Regions from separate parts of the Komagataeibacter xylinus genome, predicted to be linked through region 1. Evidence: riboswitches for the same ligand, from Rfam matches in the RefSeq annotation. Region 1 holds a riboswitch; the other holds the start of a gene.

Evidence for each region. A riboswitch is a leader RNA that binds a small molecule or an ion and turns the genes downstream of it on or off. The one in region 1 is predicted to bind cobalamin.
Region 2: linked by a shared signal. The riboswitch ahead of FMA36_RS06695 (carbohydrate porin) and the one ahead of FMA36_RS04700 (DUF1636 domain-containing protein) in region 1 are both predicted to bind cobalamin.

Annotation. Positions count from the first base shown of each region.
Region 1 covers NZ_CP041348.1:988,829-1,003,834, forward strand. Annotated here, with positions in the region: gene FMA36_RS04680 (NADPH-dependent oxidoreductase) at 1-184, opposite strand, end outside; gene acuI (acrylyl-CoA reductase (NADPH)) at 501-1,490, shown strand; gene FMA36_RS04690 (CbtB domain-containing protein) at 1,637-1,858, opposite strand; gene FMA36_RS04695 (histidine phosphatase family protein) at 1,953-2,558, shown strand; cobalamin riboswitch at 2,599-2,827, shown strand; gene FMA36_RS04700 (DUF1636 domain-containing protein) at 2,976-3,365, shown strand; gene cobW (cobalamin biosynthesis protein CobW) at 3,371-4,423, shown strand; gene cobN (cobaltochelatase subunit CobN) at 4,457-7,822, shown strand; gene cobG (precorrin-3B synthase) at 7,819-9,045, shown strand; gene FMA36_RS04720 (precorrin-8X methylmutase) at 9,042-9,683, shown strand; gene FMA36_RS04725 (precorrin-2 C(20)-methyltransferase) at 9,680-10,405, shown strand; gene cobJ (precorrin-3B C(17)-methyltransferase) at 10,402-11,163, shown strand; gene FMA36_RS04735 (cobalt-precorrin-6A reductase) at 11,246-12,025, opposite strand; gene cbiE (precorrin-6y C5,15-methyltransferase (decarboxylating) subunit CbiE) at 12,058-13,296, shown strand; gene FMA36_RS04745 (cobalamin biosynthesis protein) at 13,293-13,667, shown strand; gene cobM (precorrin-4 C(11)-methyltransferase) at 13,664-14,416, shown strand; gene FMA36_RS04755 (cobalt-precorrin-5B (C(1))-methyltransferase) at 14,709-15,006, opposite strand, start outside.
Region 2 covers NZ_CP041348.1:1,411,351-1,426,356, reverse strand. Annotated here, with positions in the region: gene FMA36_RS06740 (beta-ketoacyl-[acyl-carrier-protein] synthase family protein) at 1-722, shown strand, start outside; gene FMA36_RS06735 (beta-ketoacyl synthase chain length factor) at 722-1,531, shown strand; gene FMA36_RS06730 (hotdog family protein) at 1,525-1,968, shown strand; gene fabG (3-oxoacyl-ACP reductase FabG) at 1,965-2,684, shown strand; gene FMA36_RS06720 (NAD(P)/FAD-dependent oxidoreductase) at 2,681-4,024, shown strand; gene FMA36_RS06715 (hypothetical protein) at 4,030-5,343, shown strand; gene FMA36_RS06710 (cupin domain-containing protein) at 5,452-5,904, shown strand; gene FMA36_RS06705 (EAL domain-containing protein) at 6,126-8,654, shown strand; gene FMA36_RS06700 (ribokinase) at 8,893-9,831, shown strand; cobalamin riboswitch at 9,862-10,089, shown strand; gene FMA36_RS06695 (carbohydrate porin) at 10,284-11,858, shown strand; gene FMA36_RS19700 (hypothetical protein) at 11,858-11,983, shown strand; gene FMA36_RS06690 (hypothetical protein) at 12,068-12,649, shown strand; gene FMA36_RS06685 (hypothetical protein) at 12,815-13,447, shown strand; gene FMA36_RS06680 (peptide deformylase) at 13,465-13,962, shown strand; gene FMA36_RS06675 (response regulator) at 13,972-14,700, opposite strand; gene phoU (phosphate signaling complex protein PhoU) at 14,706-15,006, opposite strand, start outside.

The DNA of each region.
Region 1 (15,006 bases):
CCTCCACCACGCCTTCGGGCAGGGGTGCGGGGCTGAAATGCCGCACGGAACGATGCGCCATGAGGCTGCGCGCCACCGGGCTTTCGGGCAGCGGCTGCGCCGGCGGTTTCGTGCCATAACGGGCCTGCCACAGCGCATTCATGGAGGACTGGGCGGAAAAGGAAGAAACGGTACTGCTGGACATAGGCATGCCTCCTGCCTGTGCAATGCTGGCTGAAAAAGCAGCACACCACAGCGCAACAGCCACAGCTAGCGGGGCGATATCACACCTGCCCTGCACATTTTCATGCCGCGGGCCGGCCCAGGAGGGCAGTACGCCCGCCCACCGTTTGCGCATGGCCCGATTTTTTGAAAATATCTTTCCAGATCAGTTATTTATTTCAGCACGCCCATCACGTTCATGCGAAATCACACGGGTTTAAATAGGAAGAAACACCCCAAGAGAGCATGAAGGCCACAGCACGCACCCTGTTTCAATAATAAGCAAGGAACCCGTTCGCATGTTCGAGGCCCTCATGATCCGCCAGGCCGATGGCGAGACCACCACCCGGCTGGAACAGGTCGACCCCGCAAGCCTGCCACAGGGCGATGTGACGGTTGAAGTCGCGCAGTCGAGCCTGAACTACAAGGATGCGCTGGCCGTGACGCACGGCACGCCGGTGGTGCGGCATTTTCCCATGATTCCGGGCATCGACCTTGCGGGCCGCGTTCTCCACTCCGATGACCCGGTCTTCCGCCCCGGCGATCAGGTTCTGGCCACCGGCTGGGGGCTGGGAGAAAAGCACTGGGGCGGCATGGCCGGCATGGCCCGCCTGCCGGGGCGGTGGCTGCTACCGCACCCTGCAGGCCTGTCGGGGCGGCAGGTGATGGGAATCGGCACGGCAGGCTTTACGGCCATGCTGTGCGTGATGGCGCTGGAAGATGGCGGGCTGACGCCTGCCTCCGGCCCCATCATCGTAAGCGGTGCGGGCGGCGGCGTGGGCGGCATGGCCGTAATGCTGCTGGCACAATTAGGCTATCAGGTGGTGGCGGTGACCGGGCGGGCGCAGCTTCAGGCCTATCTGATCAGCCTCGGTGCGGCTGAAGTGCTGCCGCGCGAGGCGCTGGCCCCCACTGGCAAACCGCTGGAAAAGGCGCGCTGGGCAGGCGGAATCGATGTGGTGGGGGGCGAGGTTCTGGCCACGATGTGCGCCTCCATTACGCAGGGCGGCACGGTGGCGGCCTGCGGGCTGGCAGGCGACATGGCCCTGCCGCTGACGGTGGCCCCTTTCATTTTACGCAATGTGCGCCTGCAGGGAATCGACAGCGTCATGTGCCCCCGCCCGCGCCGCATGACGGCATGGGCGCGGCTGGCGCGTGACATCGACCCCACACGACTGGACAGCATGCTGCATGACGCAACACTGGCCGAGGTGCCTGCCCTCGCGCCGCGGCTGCTGGCAGGGCATATAAGAGGGCGGACAGTCGTCCACCTCACTGATTCAAAATAATAAAAGTTTTTGGCGAAGCTTTTTTCAAAAAGCTTCGAAAAACGCTGCCTTTTTGAAAGAAGGCAGCAGGCAATAAAAAACGGCAGGCGCGAGGGGCGCATGCCGTTCTTCACATCAGGCCATGCAGGGCAGTTGCCCTGCGCCCCTTAGTGGCAGGGGAAGCCAAGCAGATGGCGGCCATCATGCACGAATTCATGCACGTAATGACCGGAAATGAGCGATGTCGCCCCCTGCTCCGCGCCCACGAAGTAGATCAGCAGCGAGGCCAGAACCAGCCCGAACACACCCCACGGCAGCAGGTCGCGCACCGGAATGGCAACCGGCGGGGCGGCAATATTGGCGGACAGGACGGATGTGTCTTGGCTCATGCTGAAAAAACTCCATGGATCATGCTCGACCCGGAGCAGTATGGCATGACAGGGCTGCATGCAATGCCCATGCCGTGTTACCGGATCAGCGGCCATGGTTTCAAAATTGCCCAGCAAGGTCAATCATCCATTGCTCGCCCCACCCTTTCGGGCCACGCAGGGCAGCATGAACCAGACGCTGACCTGCATCGCCCTGCCCGCGCCCGATGAGTTACGCCGCGGCGTCATACCCGTGCGCGATGCCACCCCCGCCCTGCCCGCAGGCTTCATGGACCACCTGCCCCCGGCCGACCGCCTTTTTGTGCCACCCGCCCTGAGCAGAGCCATCGGGGCCGATGCATGTGAAGCCGTGCCCGCCCTGAATGCCGCCGATATGGGCACGTGGCATGGGCTTTCGCTCAAGGCTCTGCCTGCGGCCGACCTGGCCCGCTGGGTGGAAGACGACAGCTTTGCCCCGCCGGGGGGTGAAAGCCGGGACTCGCTGCTAAGCCGCGCAGGTACCTGGCTGGCCGCATGCCCCAAAACGCCAGCACGCATGCTGGTGCTGGCCGATGCCACGGTTGCCCGTGCCCTTGCCATCGCGGCCCTTGGGGGGGATGGCGCCATGATGGCGCGGCTGGACATCGCCCCCCTGACCCGCACGGTACTGACCCGCCACACCACCTGGCGGCTGGCCACAAGCGGCGCGCCCCTGCCCTGAAAACAAGCCGCGCTTTTTTTGACAGCGCGGCCCGCAATCGGCTAGATCCGCCGCTGATGGTTCCCCCAACAGGGAGAATAGGGAAGACGGTGCGCCTGATGGCAATTCCGTCGCTGCCCCCGCAACTGTAGGTGGTCGAATCCGGCCCGGTGCCCGCACCGGCCCCGCCACTGGCCCCATAAGGGCCGGGAAGGCTGTCGGATATTGAGGGTGTGCCCGCCACGCCCTTCGCCACAAGCCAGGAGACCTGCCATCCCCGCCCGTGCGGGATAGATGACCGTTTCGATCGCATGGCTGGCGGGGTGCCCGGCACGCGACTGGCCACCACCTGGCAACGCTGCTGCCGGGCGGGGCATGACCGCGCACCCCGCTTTTCCTGCCGCCCGCGCGGCAGCGCCGCGAAAGGGCACGGACCAGATGACTACTTCCCCCCCGCCACAAACGCCTGCCGTGCACCTGCATGTGTGCGTGACCTGCCGCAGGGGCCTGCCTGCATCCGATAACCCGCAGGGCCGCCAGCTGCACGATGCCATGCAGGCACTGGCCAAAGGCAATTCCAGCATTGTGGTGCATGAGGTCGCCTGCCTTGCCGCGTGCAACGATGGCTGCACCGCCGTGATCGCCACACCGGGTAAATGGGGCTGGCTGCTCGCCAATCTTGGACCGGAAAAGGCAGGTGACCTGCTGACCTATATCGACGCCTATGCCGCATCGGCCAAAGGCACCGTCATGCCATCGCGCAGGCCCGCAAGCCTGTCGGACATGGTGCGCGGCCGCTTTCCCGCATCCCTCTTTTCCGGAGTCTGAGTGCCATGAACATCTCCGCCACGGCCCGCGCCAAGGTGCCCGTTACCGTCATCACCGGCTTTCTGGGCGCGGGCAAGACCACGCTGCTGCGCCACGTTCTGGCCAATGCCAAGGGCAAACGCATTGCCATCGTGGTCAATGAATTCGGCACGCTGGGCATTGATGGCGACACGCTGCGCGCCTGCGGCGTGGAAGGCTGCACGGACGAAGATATCGTCGAACTGACCAATGGCTGCCTGTGCTGCACCGTGGCCGACGACTTCCTGCCCACCATGGAAGCCCTGCTCGACCGCGCGACCCCGCCCGACCATATCGTGATCGAGACCTCCGGCCTCGCCCTGCCCAAGCCGCTGCTGAAGGCCTTTGGCTGGCCCACCATCCGCACGCGCATGACGGTTGATGGCGTGGTGACCGTGGTCGACGGCCCCGCCGTGGAAGCAGGCCGCTTTGCCGATGACCCCGAGGAAGTCGCCCGCCAGCAGGCCGCCGACCCCTCGCTCGACCACGACAACCCGCTTGCCGAGGTGTACGAGGACCAGCTCCTGTGCGCCGACCTGATCGTGCTCAACAAGACCGACCTCATGACACCTGCACAGGCCGATGCGGTCGAGACCGAGATCCGCGCCGAGATCCCGCGCGCGGTCAAGGTGGTGCGCGCCACCGATGGCGAGGTTGATCCCGCCGTGCTGCTTGGCCTTGATGCGGCGGCGGAAGATGACCTCGCCGCCCGCCCCTCCCACCACGATGCCGAGGGTGGCGAGCACGAGCATGATGATTTCGAGAGCTTCGTGCTGCCCATCCCCGAGCAGGACAGCGTGGAAGGATTCATAACCCGGCTGAAGAAACTGGCCGAACAGCACGACATCCTGCGCATGAAGGGCTACGCCACCGTGCACGGCAAGGCCATGCGGCTGGCGGTGCAGGGGGTTGGCAGCCGCTTTCGCCACCAGTTCGACCAGCCCGTGCCCAAGGATGGCCCGCGTACGGGCAACCTTGTGGTGATCGGCCAGAAGGGCATGGACCAGGCTGCCATTGCAGCGGCGCTGGCACAGGCGTAAGGCACGGGCAAACGGCACACGGGGAGCCGCATCATGCACCTGCTGGCACGCGAGGTCCGCACGCTCGACGAAGCCGATCAGGCCGAAGACCTCGGTCACGCACCGGCCGATATCGTGTTCCTGTCCTTTTCGGACAGCGACCTGCTGTGCCTCAACGCCGCCCACGCGGCAGGTGCCGCCCCCGATGCCAGCCTGCGCACCGCAACGCTTGCGCGCCTGCGCCACCCCATGTCGATCGACCTGTACGTAGCCGACACCATCATGGAGTCGCGCTGCGTGGTGGTGCGGCTGCTCGGCGGCCTGGAATACTGGCGCTACGGGGTGGAGGAACTCGGCCGCGCCTGCCAGCAGGCCGGCATTCCACTGGTGCTGCTGGCAGGCGACGGGCGCGATGACCCGCGCCTTGCCGAACGCTCCACCGTGCCCCAACCCCTCCGCGCCCGTCTTGATGCCCTGTTGCGCACGGGCGGAACCACCAACACCGCCACCGCCCTGCGGCTCATGGCCCATATTGCCGGGCGCGGGCCGGATGATGGCGCAGGCCCCGAACCCCTGCCGCCTGCGGGCGTGCTGCATGCAGCCAACCCGGCCCTGCCGCTGCGCGCCATGGTGGTGTTCTACCGCGCCCATCTGCTGGCCGCCGATATCGCTCCCATCACGGCACTTGCCGCTGAACTGGAGCAGCACGGCATGGGGGCGGAGCTTGTTTATGTCACGTCCCTCAAGAACCCGGAATCGGCGGCTTTTGTGACGGCACGGCTGGCGGATGCGCCGCCGGATATCATCATAAACGCCACCTTCTTTTCCGCGCGCGCGGGAGCGGACAGCCACTCTCCGCTCGACATGGCAGGTGTGCCGGTGCTGCAGGTGCAGCAGCCCGGCATTCCCCACGCGCTGTGGCGCGACAGCGTGCGCGGCCTGTCGCAGGCGGACCTTGCCATGCAGGTGGTGCTGCCCGAACTCGATGGCCGCATGCCCGCCTTCCCCATCTCCTTCAAGGAGGACACAACCCCCGGCCTGCCCGCACGCCACGAGCCCTACACACAGGGCATTGCGCTGACCGCCGCCCGCGCGCTGGGCTGGGCGCGGCTGGGGCATAAGCTGCCTGGCCAGCGGCGGGTCGGCATCATCCTGTCCGACTATCCCGGCGCGCAGGGTGCCCCCACTGGGCAGGCGGCGCATGCCGTGGGGCTGGACAGTTTTGCAAGCCTTGAACACATCCTGAGCCTGCTTCACGCCGCAGGCTACGACACGGGTGACATACCCACGGCGGACCAACTAACACACGCACTGGCCCGCGCCCCTGCCACGCCTTTTGTTTCGGTTGCGACCTATCACCAGTGGCTCGAGACCCTGCCGCAGGCCCTGCGCGACCAGCTTGCCGCCTGCTGGGGGGCGCCGGAGGATGATCCCGCCGTGCATGACGGCGCGTTCCACCTGCGTCACCTGCACGCAGGCCATATCCTGATGGCGCTGCAACCCGACCGGGGCACGACAACCGACCGCCATGGCGGCTACCACGACCCCGACACCCCGCCGCGCCACGCCTATGTGGCCTTCTACCTGTGGTTGCGCCATGGGTGCGGGCTTGATGCCATGGTGCATCTGGGCACGCATGGCACGCTGGAATGGCTGCCGGGCAAGGCGGCGGCGCCTTCGGCTGACTGCTGGCCCCCGGTGCTGGTGGCGGGGCTGCCGGTGATCTATCCCTTCATCGTCAACAACCCCGGCGAGGCGGCAGCCGCGCGGCGCAGGCTGGGAGCGGTGACCATCGGGCACATGACGCCGCCCATCGTGGCCGTGAACAGCGCAGGCGCCGATACGGGCGAACTCGAACGCCTGATTGATGAATATGCCGCAGCCGACGGGCTCGACCGAAGGCGGGGCGCCATCCTGCGCGGCGAGATCCTGCAACGCGCGGATGATCTTGGCCTGCTTGATGAAGGCGGCATTGCCCGCGCCGATAACGAGGATGAAGCCCTCGCCCGGCTCGATGCCTATCTGTGCGATGTAAAGGACCTCCAGATCCGCGACGGGCTGCATGTCTTTGGCCGCCCCCCCACCCGGACAGGGGAACTGGCCCAGGCCATCGCCCGCGCCTGCGGCCAGGACGCGCCCGCTGACCTGCCCGCCCGCCTGCACGCCTGCGGCGCGGCGGAGGCTGCCGCCCTGCTGGCAGCCCTTGATGGGCGGTTCGTGCCAGCAGGCCCGGCAGGTGCGCCCACCCGTGGCCGGGCCGACGTGCTGCCCACGGGGCGCAACCTTTATGCCATGGACCCCCGCGCCATCCCCACCCGCTCCGCACTGGTGCTGGCCGAGCGCACGGCGGCGCTGTTGCTGGAGGAACACCTGCAGGATCAGGGCGAGCCGCTGCGCACGCTGGTCATCGACCTGTGGGGCTCGGCCAGCCTGCGCACCGGCGGCGAGGATCTGGCCCTTGCCCTGCTGCTGATGGGCGTGAAACCCGTATGGGATAATGCCTCGGGGCGCGTGAGCGGCATCGAGGTCATTCCCATGGCCGCACTCGACCGCCCGCGCGTGGATGTGACACTGCGCCTGTCGGGGCTGTTCCGCGATGCATTCCCCGGCCAGATCGCACTCTTCGAGCAGGCGGTCCAGACCATTGCCGCCCGCACTTTCGAGGCCCCCGACCTCAATCCGCTGGCCGCCAGCACCGAAGGGCTTGAAGGCGCAGCACGGCATGCCGCCACGGCACGCATGTTTGGCGCGGCGCCGGGCAGCTACGGCACGGGGGTGGAAGATGTGCTGGCCAGCGGCCAGTGGCGCGAACGCGGCACGCTGGGACAGGCCTGGCTTGATGGCTCGGCCTGGACCTATGGCGGCGGACGCGAAGGCCTCAAAGCGCCTGACATCCTTGCCGGGCGCATGGCGCAGGCGGGCGTGCTGCTGCATGTGCACGACCATGCCGAGACCGACATCCTTGAAAGCGTGGACATGGCCACGCATGAGGGCGGCATGGCGGCCGCCGCCCACCTGCTGGGCAACGCGCCCCGCCTCGTGCATGGCGACACATCCCGCCCCGATGCCCCCCGCCTGCGCGGCACGGCGCAGGAGGTGGCCCGCGTGGTGCGCGGGCGGCTGGCCAACCCCGCCTGGCTTGCGGGCATGCGCCGCCATGGCTACCGGGGGGCGAGCGAGATCGCGCGTGGCGTAGAGGCGCTGCACGGTTTTGCCGCCACCGTGCCCGCACGCTTCGACCGGCAGTTCGACCTCGCCTTCAGTCACCTGCTTGATGACCCGGAGATGGACGCCTTCCTGCTCCAGGCCAACCCCGATGCCCATGCCGCCATCCGCCGCCTGATGGCCGATGCCCTGCGCCGCGACCTGTGGCAACCACGCAGCAACAGTGCTGGCATGCTGCTGGACCCCGCGCCATGACCACAGCCCCTTCCGTGCGCGGCTGGTGCCCCGGCCTGCACACCCCCATGGAGGCCGCCGATGGCTGGCTGGTGCGCGTGCGCCCGCCGCTCGGCCGCCTGTCCGCCGCGCAGGCCCGCATTGTGGCCCGTGCCGCCCGCGTGCATGGCAACGGGCTGATCGAACTGACCAGCCGGGGCAACCTTCAACTGCGTGGCCTGACACCACGCAGCGCCCGCGCCTTTGCCCGCGACATGGCCGAAGCGGGCCTTGCCAGCACGGACGCCGCAACCGAGGCAAGGCGCGGCCTGCTGCTCTCGCCGCTGGCTGGCATTGACCCTGACGCCGCACCCGATGCCCCCGCCATCATGCAGGCACTCGATGCCGCCCTGGCCGGAGCCGCGAGCCTGCGCGGCCTGCCCGCCAAGTTCGTCATTGCGGTGGAATGCGGGGGATACATGCCCGCAGGCACGCTGCGGGCTGATATCGTCGTGCGTGCGCAAGGGACTGGCTGGCTGGTGGTGTGCGGCGCGCGCGCCCTGCCCTGCCCTGCCGCCGCCATCGCCCCCACAGTGCTTGCGCTGGCACACGCATTGGCGGCCTCCGGTGGCCGCCCCCTGCGTGATCCGGCCCTTGGCACGCAGGCATTTGCCCACCTTGGCCTGCTTGAGGCCACACAGGCAGCCCCCCCAGCCGCGCATAACATTCCCTGCCTTGCTGGCCCCCTGCCCGGCCACGCCATGGGTGCCGTACTGCCCCCCGGCCCGATGGAGGCTGACCTGCTCGACGCCGTGGCGCAATGGAGCATGCAGGCGGGCAACGGCCACATGCGCATTACCCCCCTGCGCCGCGCGATCGTGTTTGAAGACTGCGCCACGGCCCCACCCCTGCCCGGCCTGATCACGCATGCGGATGATCCGCGCCTGCGCATCAGCGCATGCATCGGCGCGCGCGGCTGTGCCTGTGCCGCGCGTGACGTGATTGCCGATGCTACCCTTCTGGCCCCCGCCTTGCCTGCGCGGGCTACGCTGCATGTATCGGGCTGCCCCAAGGGCTGCGCCCATCCGGGGCCAGCCGACATCACGCTGGTGGCACAGGTGGATGGCTATGGCCTGTGCCCGCATGGCCGGGCGGCTGATACGCCTGTAGACAACGGGCTTTCGCTGGCACAGATACAGCACATCGTGCGGGACTGGCCCCGCAACCTGACCACGCCACGGAACGGGAGAACCCAACCGGCATGACCGCGCAAACGGAACCGTACGACTACATTCACGACGGGGCGGCGATCTATGCCCGTTCCTTTGCCATCATCCGTGAAGAAGCCGATCTGAGCGGCCTGAGTGAGGCCGAAGCCCGCGTGGTGGTGCGCATCATCCACGCCTGCGGCATGGTGGATGTGGCCAAGGCCGTGCGCATGTCGCCCGATTTCGTGGCCAGCGCGCAGGCGGCCCTAAAGGCGGGCAAGCCCATACTGTGCGATGCCAACATGGTGGCCCATGGTGTGACCCGCGCACGCCTGCCGGCCGATAACCCGGTCATCTGCACCCTGCGCGACCCGCGCACGCCCGAGATTGCAAAACGCATCGGCAATACCCGCTCGGCCGCCGCGATGGACCTGTGGGGGGATGATCTGGCCGGTGCCGTCGTGGCTATTGGCAATGCGCCGACCGCCCTGTTCCACCTGCTGGAGATGATCCGTGCGGGCGCGCCCCGCCCGGCAGCCGTGATCGGCATGCCGGTGGGCTTTGTGGGTGCCGCCGAATCGAAGGAGGCACTGGCCGCGTTTGGTGACCTGCCCTTCATCATCGTGCGCGGCAGGCTTGGCGGCAGCGCCATGGCGGCGGCCACCGTCAACGCGCTGGCGAGTGACACGGAATGAGTGCCGGCCGTCTGTCCATTCTCGGCATGGGCCCGGGTGACCCCGAACTCATGACAATCAAGGCCGCGCGCCTGCTGCGTGAAAGCCCGGTGGTGGGCTGGTTCTGTCGCCACGACCGCCCCGGCCATGCCCGCCAGATTGCAGGCGACATGATTGGCCCCGACGCCACCACGCTGCGCTTCGCCTACCCCTTCACCACCGAAATTTCGGTCAGCGACCCGGCTTATCTGATGCGCATGGGCCAGTTCTATGATGAATGCGCGGCACAGGTCGCAACGCACCTTGCGGCGGGCCAGGATGTGGCACTGCTGTGCGAGGGCGATCCGTTCCTGTTCGGCTCGGCCATGTATGTGTTCGACCGGCTGCATGAGCGTTTTGAAAGCACGGTAGTGCCCGGCATCACCGCCATGAGCGGCTGCTGGTCAGCAGCCCGGCGCCCCATGGTGCATGGTGATGACGTGCTGTGCGTCATCCCCGGCACGCTGGATGAAGAGGCGCTGGTGACGTGGCTGGAAAAAGCCGATGCCGCCGTCATCATGAAGCTGGGCCGCAACCTTGCAAAAGTGCGCACCGCCCTGCGCCGCACGGGGCGCGAGGCGCGCGCGATCTATGTGGAACGCGCCAGCCAGCCCACCCAGCGCTGCCTGAAACTGACCGAGATGACCGGGCCTGCCCCCTATTTCTCCATCATTCTCGTGCCGGGCCGGGAGGGCGCACGATGAGTGGCCGCATCTTCGTCGTGGGCCTTGGCCCGGGTGTTGCAAACCAGCGCACGCCCCAGGCCGATGCCGCGCTCGTGCAGGCCACCGACCTGATCGGCTACGCGCCTTATGTCGCCCGCGTGCAGGCAGGCCCGGAGGTGGTGCGCCATGCCAGTGACAACCGCGTGGAGCTTGAACGCGCACAGCATGCCATTGAGCTTGCGCTGGCGGGGCGCACGGTTGCGGTCGTGTCGGGCGGCGATGCGGGCGTGTTTGGCATGGCAAGCGCCGTGTTCGAAGCGATTGACCACGGCCCCGCTGCCTGGCGTGGGGTTGAAGTCACGGTCATTCCCGGTGTCTCTGCCGTGCTGGCCGCCGCCGCCCGGCTGGGCGCGCCATTGGGTGGGGATTTCTGCGTCATTTCGCTGTCCGACAACCTCAAGCCGCAGGCAGTCGTGCATAAAAGGCTGGCGGCGGCAGCGGAAGCGGGACTGGTCATCGCGCTGTACAATCCACGCTCGAAGGCCCGCCCGCACCAGTTGGGCGAGGCGTTCGATCTGCTGCGCACCCTCCTGCCCGGCACCGTGCCGGTTGCCTTCGCGCGCGCCATTGGCCGCCCGGATGAGCGCGTGATCCTGACCGACATCGCCCATGCCGACCCCGAGCAGGTGGATATGAGCACGCTGGTGCTGATCGGCTGCCCGCTCACCCACACCATTGAGCGGGCCGATGGGGAAAAATGGCTCTACACCGCGCGGCGGGTGGATGAGGCAGGATAAAAGTTTTTGGGTGTCGCCTTTTTTCAAAAAAGCGGCGTTCTTCTGAAGCTTTTTGAAAAAAGCTTCACCAAAAACTTCTTTTTTATTTACAGGATTTTTTGTGAGCAGGCTTTCCATGCAACCCCGACAGGCTTTCCAGCCATGCCATGGCGGCCGCGGCATCCGCCACGGTCTGGGCCGGGGCAACGGGTGGGCGATCGACCATGATCACGCCAAGGCCCAGCCTGCGGGCCGCCGCAAGCTTGGCCTGCGTGGCCGTGCCGCCGGAATTCTTGGTCACGATCACATCAATCCGTTCCCGGCGCAAAAGCGCCTCCTCGCCCGCTTCATCAAACGGGCCACGGGCCAGCAGCAGCCGCGTGCCTGCGGGCAGCAGGGCCGCATCAGGCGCGTCCACGCAGCGCAGCAGCCAGTCATGCGGCCCTGCGTGGTGGAAGGGCAGCAGGTCCTTGCGCCCCACGGTCAGCAGCACGCGCCGGGGTGTCGTGCCCAATGCGCCCGCTGCGGCCTGCATGTCGGGCACGCGGGTCCAGCGATCACCCGCCACAGGCGTCCAGCCAGGGCGTTCCACGCGCAGCAGTTTCACATGGGCCTGCGCGCAGGCAGTCACCGCATGGTTGCTCATCTGCACGGCGAAGGGGTGGGTGGCGTCAATCACCGCTTCGACATGATGGGCCAGCAGCCACTCACGCAGGCCGTCCACACCGCCAAAGCCACCAATGCGCACTTCAAGCGCAGGCAGGACCGGTGCGCGGGTGGCCCCTGCGAGCGAGACGGTAACCTTAAAACGGTCCGTGCGCTGCTCCAGCGCCGCATAAAGCTGGCGGGCCTCCGTCGTGCCGCCCAGAACCAGAACCCGCATCTTTTCCTTCCTGCTGCTTGTAAGGCCACACCATGAGCACGCCATGGCTGCATGTTATCGGCATTGGGGAGGATGGTGTCGAGGGCCTGCCCGCTGCCACCCGCGCCCTGATCGCGCATGCGGAAATGGTGGTGGGAGGCGCGCGCCACCTTGCCCTTGCGCACTCCCTGATAACAGGCCAGACGCTGGCCTGGCCGCACCCGCTGGCCGATGGCATTGCCGCACTGCTGCGCTGGCGGGGCAGGCGCGTGTGCGTGCTGGCCTCGGGCGATCCGTTCCTGTTCGGCATTGGCACCACCCTGCGCCGCCATGTGCCGTTGAGTGAGATGATGGGCCTGCCCGCCCCCTCCTGTGTTGCGCTGGCGTGCAACCTGCTGGGCTGGGCGGAGCAGGATGTGAGCCTGCTCTCACTATGCGGCCGCCCGATGGAAGCCATTGCCCCTGCCCTTCAGCCCGGTGGCAGGCTGGTCGTGCTCTCGGCGGATGAGCACACGCCACATGCCTTTGCCCGCTGGCTTGAGGGGCGCGGTTTTGGCGCCTCCGTGCTGCATGTGCTGGGTGCGCTGGGCGGTCCGGGCCAGAGCCACCACACCGCCACGGTGGCCAAGACTGCGCGGGGTGAAGGACCTCTGCCGCCCCGGCTGAACCTGATGGCGCTGGAAGTCATGGCCGACCGGAATGCGCAGGTCATCCCGCTTGCCTGTGGCCTGCCCGATGAGATGTTCGACCATGACGGGCAGATCACCAAGCGCGAGATCCGGGCGGTCACCCTCTCGGCACTGGCGCCACGGCGGGGCGAGATGCTGTGGGATATTGGCGGCGGGTCCGGCTCGATCAGCATTGAATGGATGCTGCGCCACCCGGCCAACCGCGCCATCGCCATTGAAAAATCACCCGCACGCGGCGCACGGATTGCCCGTAACGCGCTCACCCTTGGCGTGCCCGGCCTGCGCGTGATGGCGGGCGAGGCCCCTGCCATCCTGCCCCAAATGCGGGCCGAGGGGCTGGCAGCGCCCGATGCCATCTTCATTGGCGGCGGCATCAGCAACCCCGGCATGCTCGAGGCTGCGTGGGACGTTTTGCGCCCCGGCGGGCGGCTGGTAGCCAATGCCGTAACGCTGGAAAGCGAGGCCGCCGTAATCGCTGCCCATGCCCGCCGGGGCGGCACGCTGACCCGGCTGCATGTGGAGCGGCTGGAGCCGATCGGGCGCTTTCACGGCTTTCGCCCCGGCATGACCGTGACCAGCTACACCGTGAGCAAACCGGCATGATCGTGGCCGGTCTGGGCCTGCGCAGCGGGTGCGATGCGCACGCGCTCATCACCCTCGTGCGGGCCGCACAGGAACATTGCGGCAGGCAGGCGGAGCTTGTAGCCGTGCCTGCCTTCCGCTACCGCGAGGCGGGCGTACAGGAAGCCGCCCGCCAACTAGGTCTGGCGCTGCGGGCGGTAACGCATGAGGAACTGCTGGCGGCCCAGCCGCGCTGCGTCACCCGTTCCGCCCGCGCGCAGGAGGCCCTGGGCGTGGCCTCGGTGGCGGAAGGCTGTGCGCTGGCAGCAGCGGGGCCGCGCTCAAGGCTGATCGTGCCGCGCCTGACGGGCGGCAAGGCAACATGTGCCATGGCACAGGGAGAGGATGCATGACCGTACACTTCATTGGCGCAGGCCCCGGTGCCGCCGACCTGCTGACCCTGCGCGGGCGCGACCTGCTGGCAAAATGCCCGGTGTGCCTGTACGCAGGTTCGATCGTGCCGACCGAGATGCTTGAACACTGCCCGCCCGATGCCCGGCTGGTTGATACCGCACCCCTCACGCTCGACCTGATCGAGCAGGAATATATCCGCGCCCATGCGGCGGGGCAGGATGTGGCGCGGCTGCATTCGGGCGATCTTTCGGTGTACAGCGCCGTGGCCGAACAGATCCGCAGGCTCGACCGCAACAACATTCCGTGGACCATGACCCCCGGCGTGCCCGCCTTTGCCGCTGCGGCCTCCGTGCTGGGGCGCGAACTGACCGTGCCGGAAGTAGCCCAGAGCGTGGTCCTGACACGCGTGAGCGGCCGGGCCTCGGCCATGCCGGAGCGTGAAAAGCTGGCCGCCTTTGGCGCAACGGGGGCTACGCTGGCCATCCATCTGGCCATTCATGTGCTGGACCAGATCGTGGCCGACCTCACCCCGTTTTATGGCGCGGACTGTCCTGTGGCCATCGTGGCGCGCGCCACATGGCCCGACCAGCTCGTGCTGCGCGGCACGCTGGGCGACATTGGCGCAAAACTGGCCGAAAACCCCATAGAGCGCACGGCGCTGGTGCTGGTGGGCCGGGCGCTGGGTACGCATGATTTCCGTGAAAGCGCGCTGTACAACGCCGATTACCACCGCCGCTTCCGCTCCTAAACGTGCGGGAATCATTTGAGGAATAAAAAATAAAGTCTTGGTGCCGCCGAAAGTCTAAAAGAGCGGCATCGTTTAAAGCTTTTTGAAAAAAGCTTTACCAAAAACTTTTATTAATTTATTTCTTTTATTATTTAAGTATAATTATGGAAATGTTATCTTAATATATATCTTTATCTACAATTAAAAAAACAAAATCCCGTAAAAAATAAAAATTTCTGGTAAATATTTTCCAAAAATATTCAAAGAACACCGTCTTTTTGCAAACAGGCGGCACCCAAAAACGTTTATACTTTCAACCGGCAACCGGATGCGGACCATGCCGGGCCACCAGCGTGCCCGCGCGGTCAAACAGCAGCACATCCAGCACGCAGGGCGTGCCCGCCAGCACATCGCACGCCGTCTGCCACGCGCCACGCGCCACCGCCGGGCCAAGGGGGCAGCCTGCTTCGGCGGCCAGCGCGAAGGCGGCTGCGACGGAATGGGCCTGTGCAATGGCGTGCACCAGTGCATCCGGTGCCTCAATGCCGCGCGCAAGGTCTGCCAACCGGCTCATATCCGCCTGCCCTCGCCGGGAATGCAGGTCAAGGAAC
Region 2 (15,006 bases), 420 kb from region 1:
CATCCTCCTCGCGCGCGTTCATGGATGCGGCCTATCTGATCCGTTCCGGTATCTGCGATGCGGTGGTGGTGGGCGGGGCGGACAGCCTGTGCCGCATGACGCTGCGCGGATTTGCCGCCCTCGAGCTGGTCTCGGCCCAACGCTGCCGCCCGTGCGATGCGCTGCGTGATGGCATCTCGATCGGCGAGGCGGCGGGCATCGTGCTGCTCGAACGCCCTGATGGCCGCACCATGAGCGGCCCCCCCGCCGGGTTTTGCGCCACCCTGCTCGGCTATGGGGCAAGCAGCGACGGGCACCACATGTCCACCCCACATCCCCACGGCGCGGGCGCGGTTCTGGCCATGCAACGCGCGCTGGACAGCGCGCGCCTGCCGGTGAACGCCATTGATTACATCAACCTGCACGGCACCGGCACCCGCGCCAATGATGCCATGGAGGACAGGGCAGTCAGCACCGTGTTCGGCGCGCATGTGCCGTGCGCCTCCACCAAGGGCTGGACGGGGCATACGCTGGGTGCCTGCGGCGTGCTCGAAGCCATGATCTGCGCCCTGGCCCTTGAGCACGGGTTCATGCCCGGCTGCCTTGGCGTGGATGAAGTAGACCCCGCTTTCTGCGCCGATGTGCTGACCGGCAACATGGCCCGCCCCGTGCGCCATGTCATAAGCAACGCCTTTGGTTTTGGCGGGGCAAACTGCAGCCTGATTTTTGGAAAGGCCGCCTGATGCGCGTATGGATTTCGGGCCTGGCCGTGCTGGCCGATGGCATGGCGGGATGGGAACCCGCCCGCGCCATCCTGCGCGGGGAAGAGCCATGGCAGCCCACGCCGTGCGCCCTGCCGCAGCCCACCACCCTGCCCCCCAACGAACGGCGGCGCACCAGCCCCATCGTGCGCCTTGCCATGGCCGTGGCAAACCAGGCCTGTGCCGCCGCCGGTTGCGACCCGGCCACGGTGCATAACGTGTTTGGCAGCTCCAATGGCGATGGCATGGTGGTCAATGCCATCCTGCAGGCCCTTGCCGACCCGGCAGCGGGCATCTCCCCCACGCAGTTCCACAATTGCGTGCACAACGCGGCGGCGGGGTACTGGACCATCGGCAGCCACTCCCACCAGCCCGTGGCCTGTTTTGGCGGCTATGACTGGAGCTGGGGCTTTTCCCTGCTTCAGGCCGCAGCCGAGGCGGTGGTGGAAGAAAAGACCGTTCTGCTGTGTGTCTATGACATGACCATGCCGCAGCCCCTGGGCCAGAAACGGGCCACGCGGGGCACGTTTGGCGTGGGGCTCGTGCTCTCTCCCCACCCCGTGCCGCACGCACAGGCCATGCTGGACATAGACTACGGGCCGCAGAGCGCAGCCGACACCCCGCTGAGCCTGCCCGATACACAGACCACGACAGCGCTGCGCGCGCTATGCCATGACAACCCGGCGGCCCGCTGCCTGCCGCTTCTGGCCGCCATGGCCGAAGGCGGCACGCATGAGATCTGCGTGGCAGGCGATATGGGGCATGTCGCCATAAAGGTGACGCCATGCTGAGCCGGGCGGATATTGAGGCACGCATGCCTCATGCCGGGGCAAGCTGCCTGCTCGAGCGCGTCATTGCCCATGATGTGCAGACAATTCACTGCACCACCCGCGCGCATCTCGACCCCGCCAACCCGCTGCGCCGCAACGGGCGGCTCGATATGGTGTGCGGGGTTGAAATCGGCATGCAGGCCGCCGCCCTGCATGGGGGGCTGCACATGCAGACAGGCGGGCCGCGCATCGGCTACCTGACCACCCTGCGCCATGTCAGCCTTGCGCCGGGGCGGCTGGACCAGCCGCAATGGGGCACATTGCAGGTCAGGGCGACATGCGAACAGGCCGATGAACAGGGCATGCGCTACCACTTCAGCGTGGAAAGCGAAGCAGGGACCGTGCTGGTCACGGGCCATGGTTTTGTCGTGCTGCAACCACAGGAACAACAGCCATGAAACGCGCACTCGTAACCGGGGGCGCGAGCCCGCTGGGCCAGGCCATCTGCCAGCGCCTCGCACAGGACGGACTGCATGTTATCGTTCATGCGCATAACGCCATCGACAGGGCACGCGCCATTGCAGCCAGTATCCGCGCTACCGGCGGTTCGGCGCAGGCCTGGCAGTGCGACCTGTCAGACATGGAAGCCACCGCCACCGCACTCGAAACCCTTCTGGCCGAAGGCGTGGTGCAGGTGGTGGTCCATAATGCCGGCATTCATGATGACGCACCCATGGCGGGCATGAGTGCGCAGCAGTGGCGCTCGGTCGTGTCCGTATCGCTTGACGGGTTCTTTGCCACCCTTCAGCCGCTCCTGCTGCCCATGATCGGCACGCGATGGGGGCGGATCGTGGGCATTTCCTCGGTCGCGGCCATCATGGGCAACCGGGGGCAGGCCAATTACGCGGCGGCCAAGGCCGGGCTGAGCGGGGCCGCGCGCGCGCTGGCGCGTGAGGTGGCCAGCCGGGGCATTACGGTCAATGTGGTGGCCCCCGGCGTCATTGCCTCGCCTGCCATCGACGCGGTCATGACCCAGCGCCAGATTGCCGATCTCGTGCCCGCAAAGCGCGCGGGCCAGCCGGAGGAAGTGGCCGACCTTGTCGCCTTCCTTACCTCCGATCGCGCCGCCTACATCAACGGCCAGACCATCTCGATCAATGGTGGCATGGCATGACCCCGGACCCCAGCACGAAAGAACGCCCCATGACGCCCCCCACCGGCAGCAGCCCCGCGCAGGAATGCGATGTCCTTGTCATTGGCGGCGGCCCTGCGGGGTCAACCGCCGCCGCCCTGCTTGCCGGGCAGGGGCGCAGGGTGATCGTGTTGGAAAAGGACAGCCATCCGCGTTTTCATATTGGCGAATCCCTGCTGGCATGGAACCTGCCCATTCTCGAACGCCTTGGCCTGATGGACCGGGTGCGCGCGTTCGGGGTGTTCAAGCCGGGTGCCGAGTTCGTGTCCGACGTGAGCGGGCGCAGCGTCGCCTTCCCGTTCGCCTATGGCATCGACAAAAGCTACACCAACAGCTACCAGGTCGTGCGCTCCGAATTCGATGAAATGCTGTTCCGCCATGCGGGCAGGGAAGGTGCAACCCTGCTGGAAAATACCCGTGTGACCAGTGTGGCGCCGGGACACGATGGTGCACGCGGCCATGTCGAGGCCGTGGGGCCTGATGGCGCGAAGCAGGCGTTTGCGCCGCGCTTCATACTCGATGCCTCGGGGCGCGATACCTTCCTCGCCAGCCGCGCGGGCAACAAGACCAGCAACAAATACAATTCCACCGCCGCCCTGTTTGGTCATTTCAGCGGCGTCGAATTCCGCGATGGCGACAGGGAGGGCTATATTTCCATCCATCTGGTGGATAATGGCTGGTTCTGGATGATCCCCCTGCCCGACGGGCTGATGAGCGTGGGCTTTGTGGGCGACCGCGTGGCGTTTGAAGGCCGCAAGGGCAGCCCGGCAGACCTGTTCTGGAGCAGGGTCAGGGCCAGCCCGAGCGTGAGCGCGCGCATGCGCAACGCAACGCCGCTGCGCGACATAACGGCCACGGGCAACTACTCCTACCATGCCGGGCAGTCATGGGGAGAAGGGTATTACATGATCGGCGATGCCTTCGGCTTTCTTGACCCCGTGTTCTCCTCGGGCGTGCTGCTGGCCATGAGCAGTGCCGAGCGGGGCGTATCAGTTGCGGATGCGTGGCTCAAATCCCCCAAGGCGGGGCGGCGGGCCGCCCACCGGGCGGAGCAGGAAACCCGTGCGGCCATGAAGCGGGTTGCGTGGCTGATCTACCGCATCAACACGCCGGTCATCCGCCACCTGTTCATGAACCCGCGCAACGAGTTCCGCATGCGTGACGGGGTGATCTCTCTGCTCGCGGGCGACTTCAGGGGCAAGCTGAAAACACGCCTGCCCATGGCGGTGTTCAAGGCGGCATACTATTTTGTCTTGGCCCGGCTGTGGCTGGAACGCGACAGGCCACAATCGTGCCCCGAACTTGAGCGGGGACGGCGGTAATGGGCATGGCACACCATCTTCTTCGCCGCATGACCTGCGCGGCCCTGCTGGCAGGCACGGCCCTGCTGGCCGCCTGCGCGCCGACCAATTTCACCCATCCCGGCCGGATCAGCAGGCCTGATGTGTACAATCAGGCCTTCCCATATTATGCCGAGTTGTGCGCGGTCTCGCAGATATCGAAAAAGCCCGGCTTTGGCGCGGATATCAGCGGGGGCGCGGGCGGGCATGCCGTCATGTTCCTTGGTGGCGTGTGCCTTGACCGCAAGGCGGGCTACCCCGTGCTGACCGAATGCGATGCAACCCGTGCGGCCGACCGGCCCGATGGCGTGGGCTTCAGCATGAACTCCCATTACAGCAACGCCAACTGGACCGGGGCTGAAAGCAGCGCCTTCTACTTTGATGGCACGCTGGCACCGGGCGAGGGACTGACGCGCGCAGGCTACGTGGCAACGCAGGACGAGGCCAAGCGGCGCGGCATTTATGATGGCGTGATCTTCCACAAGGAAGTGTTCAACGGCAAGCCTGCCAACATGTCCGCCGTGGACTGGAAATATGAAATGTCGGTCGGCACCGATTACGCCACCACGCTGGGGCGCGCGCGCTTCTGTGCCCGCCTGCCCGTGACCGAGCCCCAGATGCGCAAGATCATGGATTTTCTGAACGAACGCAACGCCGTCTATCGCAACGGGCCCAAAACCTATGATTCCAACGTATTGCAGGACAACTGCAACCACCTGACCCATAACGCGCTGGCGGCGGCGGGCTTCTGGAGCGAATGGCCGATCAACCGTTTTGTCGTGCTGGCCGCGCTGAGCTTTCCCGTGCCCAAGAATGAACTCGTCAACCTGATCCACCGCACCGATGCGGTGCCGGTGGACAACATTCAGGCCATATTCAACGACAGGCTGACCTACCAGACCTTCATGCAATATGACTGGCTGGCCGATGAACCCGGCGTGCTGCTGGAATCCGAGCCGGTCCATTCCCCCAACGAGGTTTACAATACCTCGCTGTCGCTCATTTTCTACGATGACCCGGTGCTGGGATCGTATCACCGCAATTTCGCCCACTACCTTAACAACGCGCATTATTACGACCTGCGCACCAACCTTGAGTATTTTGCCGGGCGCTATGCCCGCATCATGCAGGCACGCCAGCCGCTTTCATGGTGGCAGGCGCACCATCCCTCCCTTGCGCGGGCCTCGGGGCCGTTCCCGGCATTCTACCAGCATTACTACGACTATATTGCTGCCCAGCAGGTCAAGGTGCAGCAGGCCCTTGCCGACCTGCGCAACACCGAAGCAGGCAAAAGCCGGTAAAACCCGGCCCCACCCGCGCGCTCAAAGCCATGTGAGCGCGCGGGGCGGCAACGCAGCGGAGAATGGAACGCTAGGAACAGGAGCGAACCACAAGCGGAAAGATACACCATGCCCCTGCACCCTGCCCGCGTAGCCGCCGCCTGCCTCTGCCTTGCCAGCCTTGCCACTACAGCAGCCCATGGCCAGACGGTTGCCTCGGGCCATCGTGACATCCTGCTGCAGGCCGATCATTCATGGAATGGCGTGGCATACGGGCCCTACCCCACCACGCGCCCGGAACTGACCATGATCCGCCTGACCATTCCCGCCCATACCGCGCTGCCATGGCACACCCACCCCGTGCCCAACGCGGGTTACGTGCTGGAAGGGCAGCTGACGATTCATGATCGTGATAGTGGTAGGACGGAAACTTTCCATCAGGGCGAAGCGTTTGCCGAATCCGTTGATGATACGCATCGCGGGGAAACGGGCGATACCCGCACCGTCGTGCTGCTGACCTATGCCGGCACGCCGGGCACGCCCACCTCCGTTCCCGCCAAGGGAGAAAAACCGGAATACTGATCCACCGCCGCACCATGCCCCGGCATGAGCGGATGGCGGAACAGTCAAAACGAAAAAATGGATCGGCAAACACAATACAGCAGCAGGCCATAAAACTGCCGCAATAGAGTTAAAGATACGCTAATGCCCCTTATCGCCTGAAAAACCACGCATTTTACGCTCCTTTTTATCATGGGTGTGCCGTGCAGCAGTGGGCCAGGACCTTGTGGAAAGACGCCATCATGCCAGATATCACACAGATTTCTTCCCCGCTTCTGGAGAAACTGCCACTGGCACTGATGATGGCGGACAGCGCGGGCCATGTGCTCTATGGCAACGCACGCGCCTGCGCCATGACCGGCTACAGCGCGACCGAACTCGCCGCCACCCGTCTGGGCCGCTTGTTTACCAAGGGCATGCTGCCGAGTGCGGATGCAGCCACCACGCCAGACCTGCCAGAACAAGGGGCCACGCCATCACACTGCACCACGCTGCGCCGCAGGGACGGGCTGGGCCTGCCCGTGCGCCTGTACCGTGAAAACGTGGAATGGGATGGCGTGCCCTATGAACTGATCGCCCTGCATGACCGAACGCATGAAGAACTGGCGCGCGAGCAGGCCGAGATCAGCGCCATGATCGTGCAGGCGACCGACCGGGGCATTGTGGTGCTTGATGCGCAGTACCGCATCACCCACGCCAATGCGGCCATCGCCACCATGCTCGGCGTGGAGCGCAACGCGCTGCATGGCGCCCCTTTCGGCACGCTGCTGGCAGGGGCGGAAAACGATATCGGCACCCTGCGCCAGTTGCGCGCGCATCTTGCCCGCCGCACCGGTTTCGAGGTGGATGTGCAGGCCCGTGGCCCGCAGGGCGTGGCGCTGTGGCTGCGCTGCGCGGTCACGCCGCATTACGGGGATGACGGCACGCTGGCCGATATCATCATCATCATCCACGACATCACGCATGACCGGCAGTTGCGCAACCTGCAGCGTGACGTGGTCGAGGCGCTGACGGACCAGTTCTCGCTGCGCGAGATGCTTGATTTCATGTGCCGCCGCATCGAACTGATCGCGCCGGACTGCATGGCCGTGGTCATGCTCAGCACCGGCGGCGTGCTGCATGCCGGCGGCCATGGCGCCATGCCCCTGCCCGTGCTGCAGGCGTTCGAGGGGCTGGAGGCCAGCACCGCGGGCGGCGCATGCGGCACGGCCATCGCAACCGCGCATGAAGTGGTAGTGCCCGACCTTGCGGCAGAAGACCGCTGGCCCGCCTTGCGCGCGGTCGTGGCGGAGCACGCGCTGGCGGCGGAGTGGGCGGTGCCCATCATCTTGCGCAATGGGGATGTGGCGGGCAGCTTCTCGCTCTATTTCCGCACGCCCGGCCAGCCGGGGGCGTGGCACCGGCGCATTGTCAATGCCTGCGTGCATCTGGCCATGCTGGCCATCGAGCAGCAGCGCAGCCGTGAATCCATCATCCGCCTGTCCTATACCGACCGGCTGACCAGCCTGCCCAACCGCCTGTGGCTCAACCGCCGCCTCAACGAACTCGTGGCCCGGCCGCCTGCCACGGCGCTGAGCATCATGGTCATCGACCTCGACCGTTTCCGCAAGATCGTGCAGGCGCTTGGGCAGGGCCGGGCCGACCAGATGCTGCTCGAACTCGCGGGGCGCCTGCGCCACGGCATTGTGGGGCGCGACGTGCTGGTGCGCACGGAGGGCGATGAATTCGTGGTGCTGACCACGCAGGATGCCACCAACATCACGCATCTGGCCGAGCGTATCCTCCACACGCTTGAAGAGCCGTTTACGGTCGATGGCATTCCCATCAACATTTCGGGCAGCATCGGCATCAGCACCCACCAGGACGGGCAGGCGGTGGAGGAAACGCTGCGCCAGGCCTATACCGCGCTGGCGCAGGCCAAGAAGGCGGGGCGGTGCTGCTACCGCTTCTTCCACCCCTCCATGAACCGGCAGGCGGAAGATCACATCATCCTCGCCTCCGCCCTGCGCGAGGCCATTGCCGATAACCGGCTGACCCTTGTCTACCAGCCGCAGGTGGACCTGAGCACGGGTGAACTGCATGGCGTGGAGGCACTCTCACGCTGGAACGATGCGGCGCTGGGCATGGTCTCGCCGGGGCGGTTCATTCCCGTGGCGGAGGAAACGGGGCAGATCGGCGCCATTGGCGTATGGTCTCTACGCGCGGCATGCACGCAGATGGCGCAGTGGATCGCCCGCGGCATTCGTGTGCCCACCGTATCGGTCAATGTATCGGCCATCCAGTTTCAGGACCCCGAACTCGTGGCGCAGCTTGCCACCATCCTGCACGAGACCAACGTGCCACCCGAACGCCTGATCGTGGAACTGACCGAGACCGCCATGATCGAGAACTTCGAGCAGACGGTGGCAACCGCCCGGGCCATCCGCGAACTGGGCATCGGCCTGTCGATGGATGATTTCGGCACCGGGTATTCCAGCCTGTCCAACCTTGCCAGCCTGCCCATAAGCGAGGTCAAGATCGACCGCAGCTTCATGAACGGCTTTGGCAGCACCGGCAACGTGCGGCAGGTGGTGACCGCCATCATCCGCATCGGCCACACTCTGGGCATGACCGTGGTGGCCGAAGGGGTGGAAGATGCCGCCCAGTGCGCCCAGCTGCGCAACATCGATTGCGATGTGATACAGGGCTATTACTTTGGCCGCCCGATGGATACCGCAGCCCTTGATACATGGATCAGGGAACGCCGGGCGGAAAGCGTGCCGGTTGCCTGACATGACCTGAAAACACAGGAATGTTCCGGGCGAAGGGTTTTTCAGAAAACCCAGTCGGGGCAATGATGTCCTGCAAAAGATGGCACGGGGCGGGAAAATTGCCGTCAGTGTGACAGGCTGGCTGTTTTTTCGCTCTGCTTTGAAAACAACTTCACCAGAACTTCTGCATGTTTTGCCCCACATTCCATGGGCATGCTGGTATGTCTGTGCCCCCGCATTCACCACCACAGGGGCCAGCATGTCAAAGCCGTCCGCCATTGCCGTCACTGGCAGCACGAATATTGATTTTGTCGTGCATGTCGCGCGTTTTGCCCGGCCGGGCGAGACGCTGCATGTGCATGCCTCCAGCACCGGGCTGGGTGGCAAGGGAGCCAACCAGGCCATTGCCGTAGCACGGCTGGACCAGGACGTGGCCCTTGCAGGCTGGACCGGGCAGGACATGCTGGCAGAGATGGCACGCGCCACCCTGGCTGAAGCCGGCGTAAATACGCGCTGCCTGATGGCCGATGCAACAGCGGGAACCGGGCGCGCCTTCATTACCATCAACCATGCAGGCCAGAACCAGATCCTTGTCGATGGCGGTGCCAACATGGCACATGGCGGCCAGTGCGCCGCAATCCTTGCCCCGGTGCTGGACAATGCCGCGATGCTCATGCTGCAGATGGAAATGGACCCGCAGCTTGTGCTGGCCATGGCACGCACGGCACACGGGCGTGGCATACCCGTCATGCTCGACCCCGCCCCCGTGCCGGATACCGGACTGCCCGCGGCGCTGTACGCCATGGCCAGCATCATTACCCCCAACGAGATCGAAACACAGGCCCTGACCGGCATCACCCCCACCGATGAGGCCACATCCCTGGCCGCCGCCCGTATCCTGCACGCACGCGGCACGCATACGGTCATCATCAAGCTGGGGCATCGGGGCGTGGTGTGGTCCACCCCGGCGGCACGGGGATTTGTGCCGCCCTTCCGCGTCAAGGCAATCGACACGGTGGCAGCGGGTGACTGCTTCAACGCCGGTCTGGCCACGGCGCTGGCGCGCGGAGCGGATATGCCCGAAGCCGTGCGTTTTGCTGCAGGCTGCGGCGCGCTGGCCACCACGCGCGCAGGAGCCGCCGAGGCCGCGCCCACGGCAGATGAAGTCGCCACCCTGCTGGATGCACAGCCGGGCTGAGCTTGCGCATTGATCCGCGCACGGTATAGTCCTGCCCGACAAGTCAATGGTCCCGTGCAAACGGGTGAAAAAGGGAATGCCGTAAGCTCCGGCAGGGTAATCAGGCCCGGGGGCGCAGTCGGCAACTGTACCCGCAACTGTAGGCGGAGAGTGCTTCATCTGGTGCCATACCAACGGCAACCACTGGCTCCGGCCGGGAAGGGAGATGGAGTGCAATGACCCGCAAGTCAGGAGACCTGCCATTGTCCTTTAACGATATCGCCGGGCGGGCCTGACCGGAGATGGATATGAGACCATGCGTCCTCCGACCTGACATCCCGTATGCCGTAGCAGCGACGGGCCTCTTCTGCGGCCTGTCATTTTCTGGCGCCAGGGCGCCAGACCCATCCTGACGGGATGTTTCCACCATGAAATTGCATATTCTCCTCCCGCGTCGGCAATCCCTGTCGCACATGCTGCTGCTGTCGGGCGCCCTGAGCGGCACCTGCTGCACCGTAGCCCACGCCCAGACCCAGATTGCGCAGGACCGTGCCCGCCTGGGCAATTCCACGCCGCTGATCGTGCAGATCGACCCCGCCACGGTGCGCGATTCTGAACGCGCCACGGCTGATGCGGAAGAAAAAGCCGCAGGCGATGGCGACAAATTGGATACCAGCGGCAACCTGCTGGGCAATATGTGGGGCGCGCGGCCGTGGCTGTACAAACACGGCATCAGCTTCGACATTCAGGAAGTTGATGAAGTCTGGGGTAACGGCACCGGCGGCTCGCCTTCCAGCAATGATGGCTCCAGTGGCTCAGGCACCGGGCCTGCCTATGATGGCGTGACCATGCCCACGCTTACCGTGGATACCGAAAAGCTGTTCGGCCTCAAGGGCGGGCTGTTCAATGTCAGCGCGCTGCAGACACGCGGGCGCTCGATCTCGCAGGATCATCTGGCCAACTTCAACCCTGTCAGCGGGTTCGAGGCCGACCGCTCCACCCGGCTGTTCGAGCTGTGGTACCAGCAGTCCTTCCTCAAGGGCAAACTGGATGTGAAGATCGGCCAGCAGGATCTTGATACCGAGTTCCTGATCAGCGATTACGCCTCGCTCTACCTCAACGCCAACTTTGGCTGGCCCATGGCGCCCTCGGTCAACCTGTATGGCGGCGGGCCGTCATGGCCGCTCTCCTCACCCGCCATCCGCATCCGCTACCGGCCGAGCGAGAAGTTCACCTTCATGTTTGCCGCAGCGGACGACAACCCGCCCGGCAACCGGTACAATTCAACCCCCATCCAGCAGGCTACCGGTTCCGCCAGCGGCTATAATTCCGATCCAACCAGCCAGACCTATAACGGCGCCAACGGCACCAACTTCAACATGGGCACCGGCGCGCTGCTTATCACCGAGCTGCAATACGCGATCAACCCCCAGCCCGCCGATATGACGAACGTGACCAAAAACCCCGGCCTGCCGGGCGTGTACAAGCTGGGCGGCTATTACGATACCGCGAAGTTCGCCGATTACCGCTACAACAATCTGGGCCAGGCGCTTGGCAGCCCGAATGACACCACCGGCATTCCGCGCTGGGACCGGGGCAACTGGATGGTGTACGGCATCATCGACCAGATGCTCTGGCGGCCCTCGCTCAAGTCAGCCCGGTCACTGGGGCTGTTCGTGCGCGCCACCGGCAATAGCGGGGATCGCAACCTGATCAGCTTCGCCATTGATGCGGGCCTGAACCTCAAGGCCCCGTTCAGGGGCCGCGACAATGACACGATCGGGCTGGGCTGGGGCATTGGCCGGGCAAGCTCGGGCGAGCGGCAGTTCGACCGCAACTCGGCCCTGAGCGCCTACACCCCCGTGCAGGGCAATGAAAACCACCTTGAACTGACCTATCAGGCGCAGGTCACGCCATGGATGGTGATGCAGCCTGACTTCCAGTACGTATGGAACCCCTCGGGCGGCGTGCCGGATTATGGCGTGAGCTATAACCGCCGCGTGGGCAACGAGGCCATTTTTGGCCTGCACAGCAACATTACGTTCTGATGGGCAGCTCCGCCACCCCGTGCAGGCGGGGCTGGTCGGGCGCGGTCGTGCTGCTGCTTATGGTGCTGCTCCTGGCACCCGGACGGCCCAATGCCCCCCGCGCCCGCAACGATACGCCCCGGTAAAAGCGCAAAAGCACAGGGCCGCATTGAAAATTTGTATTATTGTTACGTCCTCCCCCCGCCCTATAAACAACAGGGGAGGAATCCATGTCTTACTACGACAGGTTTGATGATGTCCGGACCATCATGCGCACGGTGGCAAATAACCGATGGCTGGAATGTTCCCCCACCAACCCCAAGGGCAGGACCACCTTCATCCTGCTCGATATCTGCAACATCATCCAGCTTAAGCTGGAATATGATGGCACGACCCTGTACCGGAACATCGGCGATGCCAAACGCTATCCCCTGCATGATTTTGATGATCCCATCCATGAACTTGCTGGCAGGCTGGGCGTAAAGGCCATCACGCACATCATGCAGCCCGATTACATCGTGCTGCGTGACCTTGAGGATTATGAGGTTCTGGGCGCGGGCGCCCCCGCAGGCAGGCAACAGGGCGGGCGGACCTATGATGTGTGCAGCATGATCCATTGCGCGACATATGACCTGTATGCCCGCCCCGCCACGCCGGTGTGCATTGTCTATGACTATGCCAGCATGACCATGCGCTATAATCCCACCTTTGCACGCAGCAGGCCCAGACAGCGCAAGCGCCGTGGTTTCCTCGGGCTGGTAAAATGGTTCTTCACCCCACCCAAACCCGGTGGCCGGAAATACGCGACGTGATGCCGCCGGCCTGCGCTGGCGCGTAGCTGCCTTAAAAAAACATCGCAGCCATCAGGCAAAAACAGTTTCACGCCTTCTTTTTGCATTATATGCAGCCTTGATGTTCCGGCCCGAACGACCCGCCTCATGACGGGTGTGCGCGCCCCACCAAAAAGGAAAAAACCGTTGCGCCGTCTTGTTGCTTTATGCCTTCCGCTCGCCATGGCCGCCTGCGCGCAGCATGCACCCCGCCCCATGGTCAATTACTGCAGCCAGCCCGCCATCACCGCGGCCATCGTGCGCACTGCAAACCAGGGCGCGCCCACGGCCTCGCCCGCAATCCGTTTCGAGGGGGGCACGGTCAAGAGTTCGGTCTATAACGACCACGTGCAGGTGCTCGCCTGCCATGGCAACCTCGTGCGCGGCGATGGCACGCGCGAAGCGGGCGTAGCCATCGCCCGCCTGTCGCACATGCATACGGACTGGAAAGCCCTGTGGAGCACCACGGCTGCAACCCACCAGTGGATGTCGGATGCCGATATCGCCCGCAACCAGCAGGACCGTTACGCCAATTATTACGAACACACCCCGCAGGCCTGCAAACCCTACGCGCATGACCTGTTCTATGGCGCCCCGAAATCGGACAAGGAAACCGACCACCTGCGCGAGACGCTGTACGACTGCCTCGCCGAGCATAACGTCAAGCCGCTGCGCCCCGTCTCGGGCGTGGAACATACCTACAGCCCGTTTGGCCTGAATTTCTACATTCCCTACTACACCAACCTCAACGCGGATGATAACGGTCCCTTCCTTTACTGAAGCCCGGAACATCCGCCATGGCCATCGTGCCGATCATCCGCTACCCGCATGCCTGCCTCGAACAGGTCGCCCGCCCCGTTGACGCCACCAGCGCCGAAACGGCTCAACTGGCCCGCGACCTGCTCGACACCCTGCGCGCGGCACCGGGCCTGGGCATTACCGCAAGCCATGTGGGCCAGCCCCTGCGGCTGGTGGTGATCGACCTGCATGATGGCGCGGGCGCGCATGTCTATGCCAACCCCGAGATCATCTGGCACGCTGATGAGACCGCCACGATGGAAGAAGGCAGCCTGTCCATGCCGGGCATCCACGCGCCTGTCATCCGGCCTGCCCGCGTGCGGGTGCGCTATGACCGCCCTGATGGCACCGTGGCGGAGGACGAGGCCGATGGCCTTCTGGGCGTCTGCCTGCAACACGAGATCGACCAGACCAACGGCCTGTTCTGGACCCGGCGGCTGTCACGCCTGCGGCGCGAGCGCGCGCTCAGGCGGTATGCCAGGCTGGAGCGGGGATAAAAGTTTCCATCAATCCGCCTGGCCATCATCGAGCATGTAGCCGCTTGAGCGCACGGTGCGGATCAGGTCCGCCCCGCCCGTGGCGTTGAGTGCCAGCCGCAGGCGGCGGATATGCACATCCACCGTGCGTTCTTCCACGTGAATGCGGTCATCCCACGCAGCCGCCAGAATTTCAGCGCGTGAGAACACCCGGCGCGGATGACGCATGAGATGCAGCAGGATACGGTATTCGGTCGGCCCCAGCGCAATGGTGCTGCCCGCGCGTGACACGCGGCGGCCCCCATGGTCGATCGTGACATCGGCAAAGGTCAGGACATCCCCCTCCGCCACGGCGGCAGCCGCAGCCCCGCGCCCGGCACTGCGCCGCATCACCGCGCGCACGCGGGCATGCAGCACGTCCATGCCGCAGGGCTTGACGAGGTAGTCATCCGCCCCGGTATCGAGCGCGTGAATCGAATCCCGCTCCTCGCCACGTGCAGTAAGCATGATGATGGGCAGGTAGCGCGTGGCCGCCGCCATGCGCAGCCTGCGGCACAGATCGACCCCCGACAGGCCGGGCATCATCCAGTCAAGCAGCACGAGGTCGGGTTTCCAGCTGGTCACCCCGGTCAGGGCATCAAGCCCGTTATCGACCGGCATGACCGTATGCCCCGCTGCCTCGAGGTTATAGGTAAGCATGACGGACAGGGCGGCATCATCTTCCGCAACAAGGATGCGGAGCGGTTGGTCAGCCTGCACGGGCTTTAGCTTCCCTGTCCTGAGAACCCGCCACGCGGGCGCACCACGGGCAGGATCTCGCCGGTGGCGGTGTAGTACACGCGCTCGGCAATGTTGGTGGCGTGGTCGCCAATGCGTTCGAGGTTCTTGGCAATGAACAGCAGGTGGGTGCACGGCCCGATATTGCGCGGGTCTTCCATCATGTAGGTCACGAGTTCGCGGAACATGGCGTTGTAGAGTTCATCCACTGCCGTATCGGACTGCCACACCTCACGCGCAAGGTCGGGGTTGCGCTGGCTCATGGCATCAATCGCGCGGCGCAGGTTG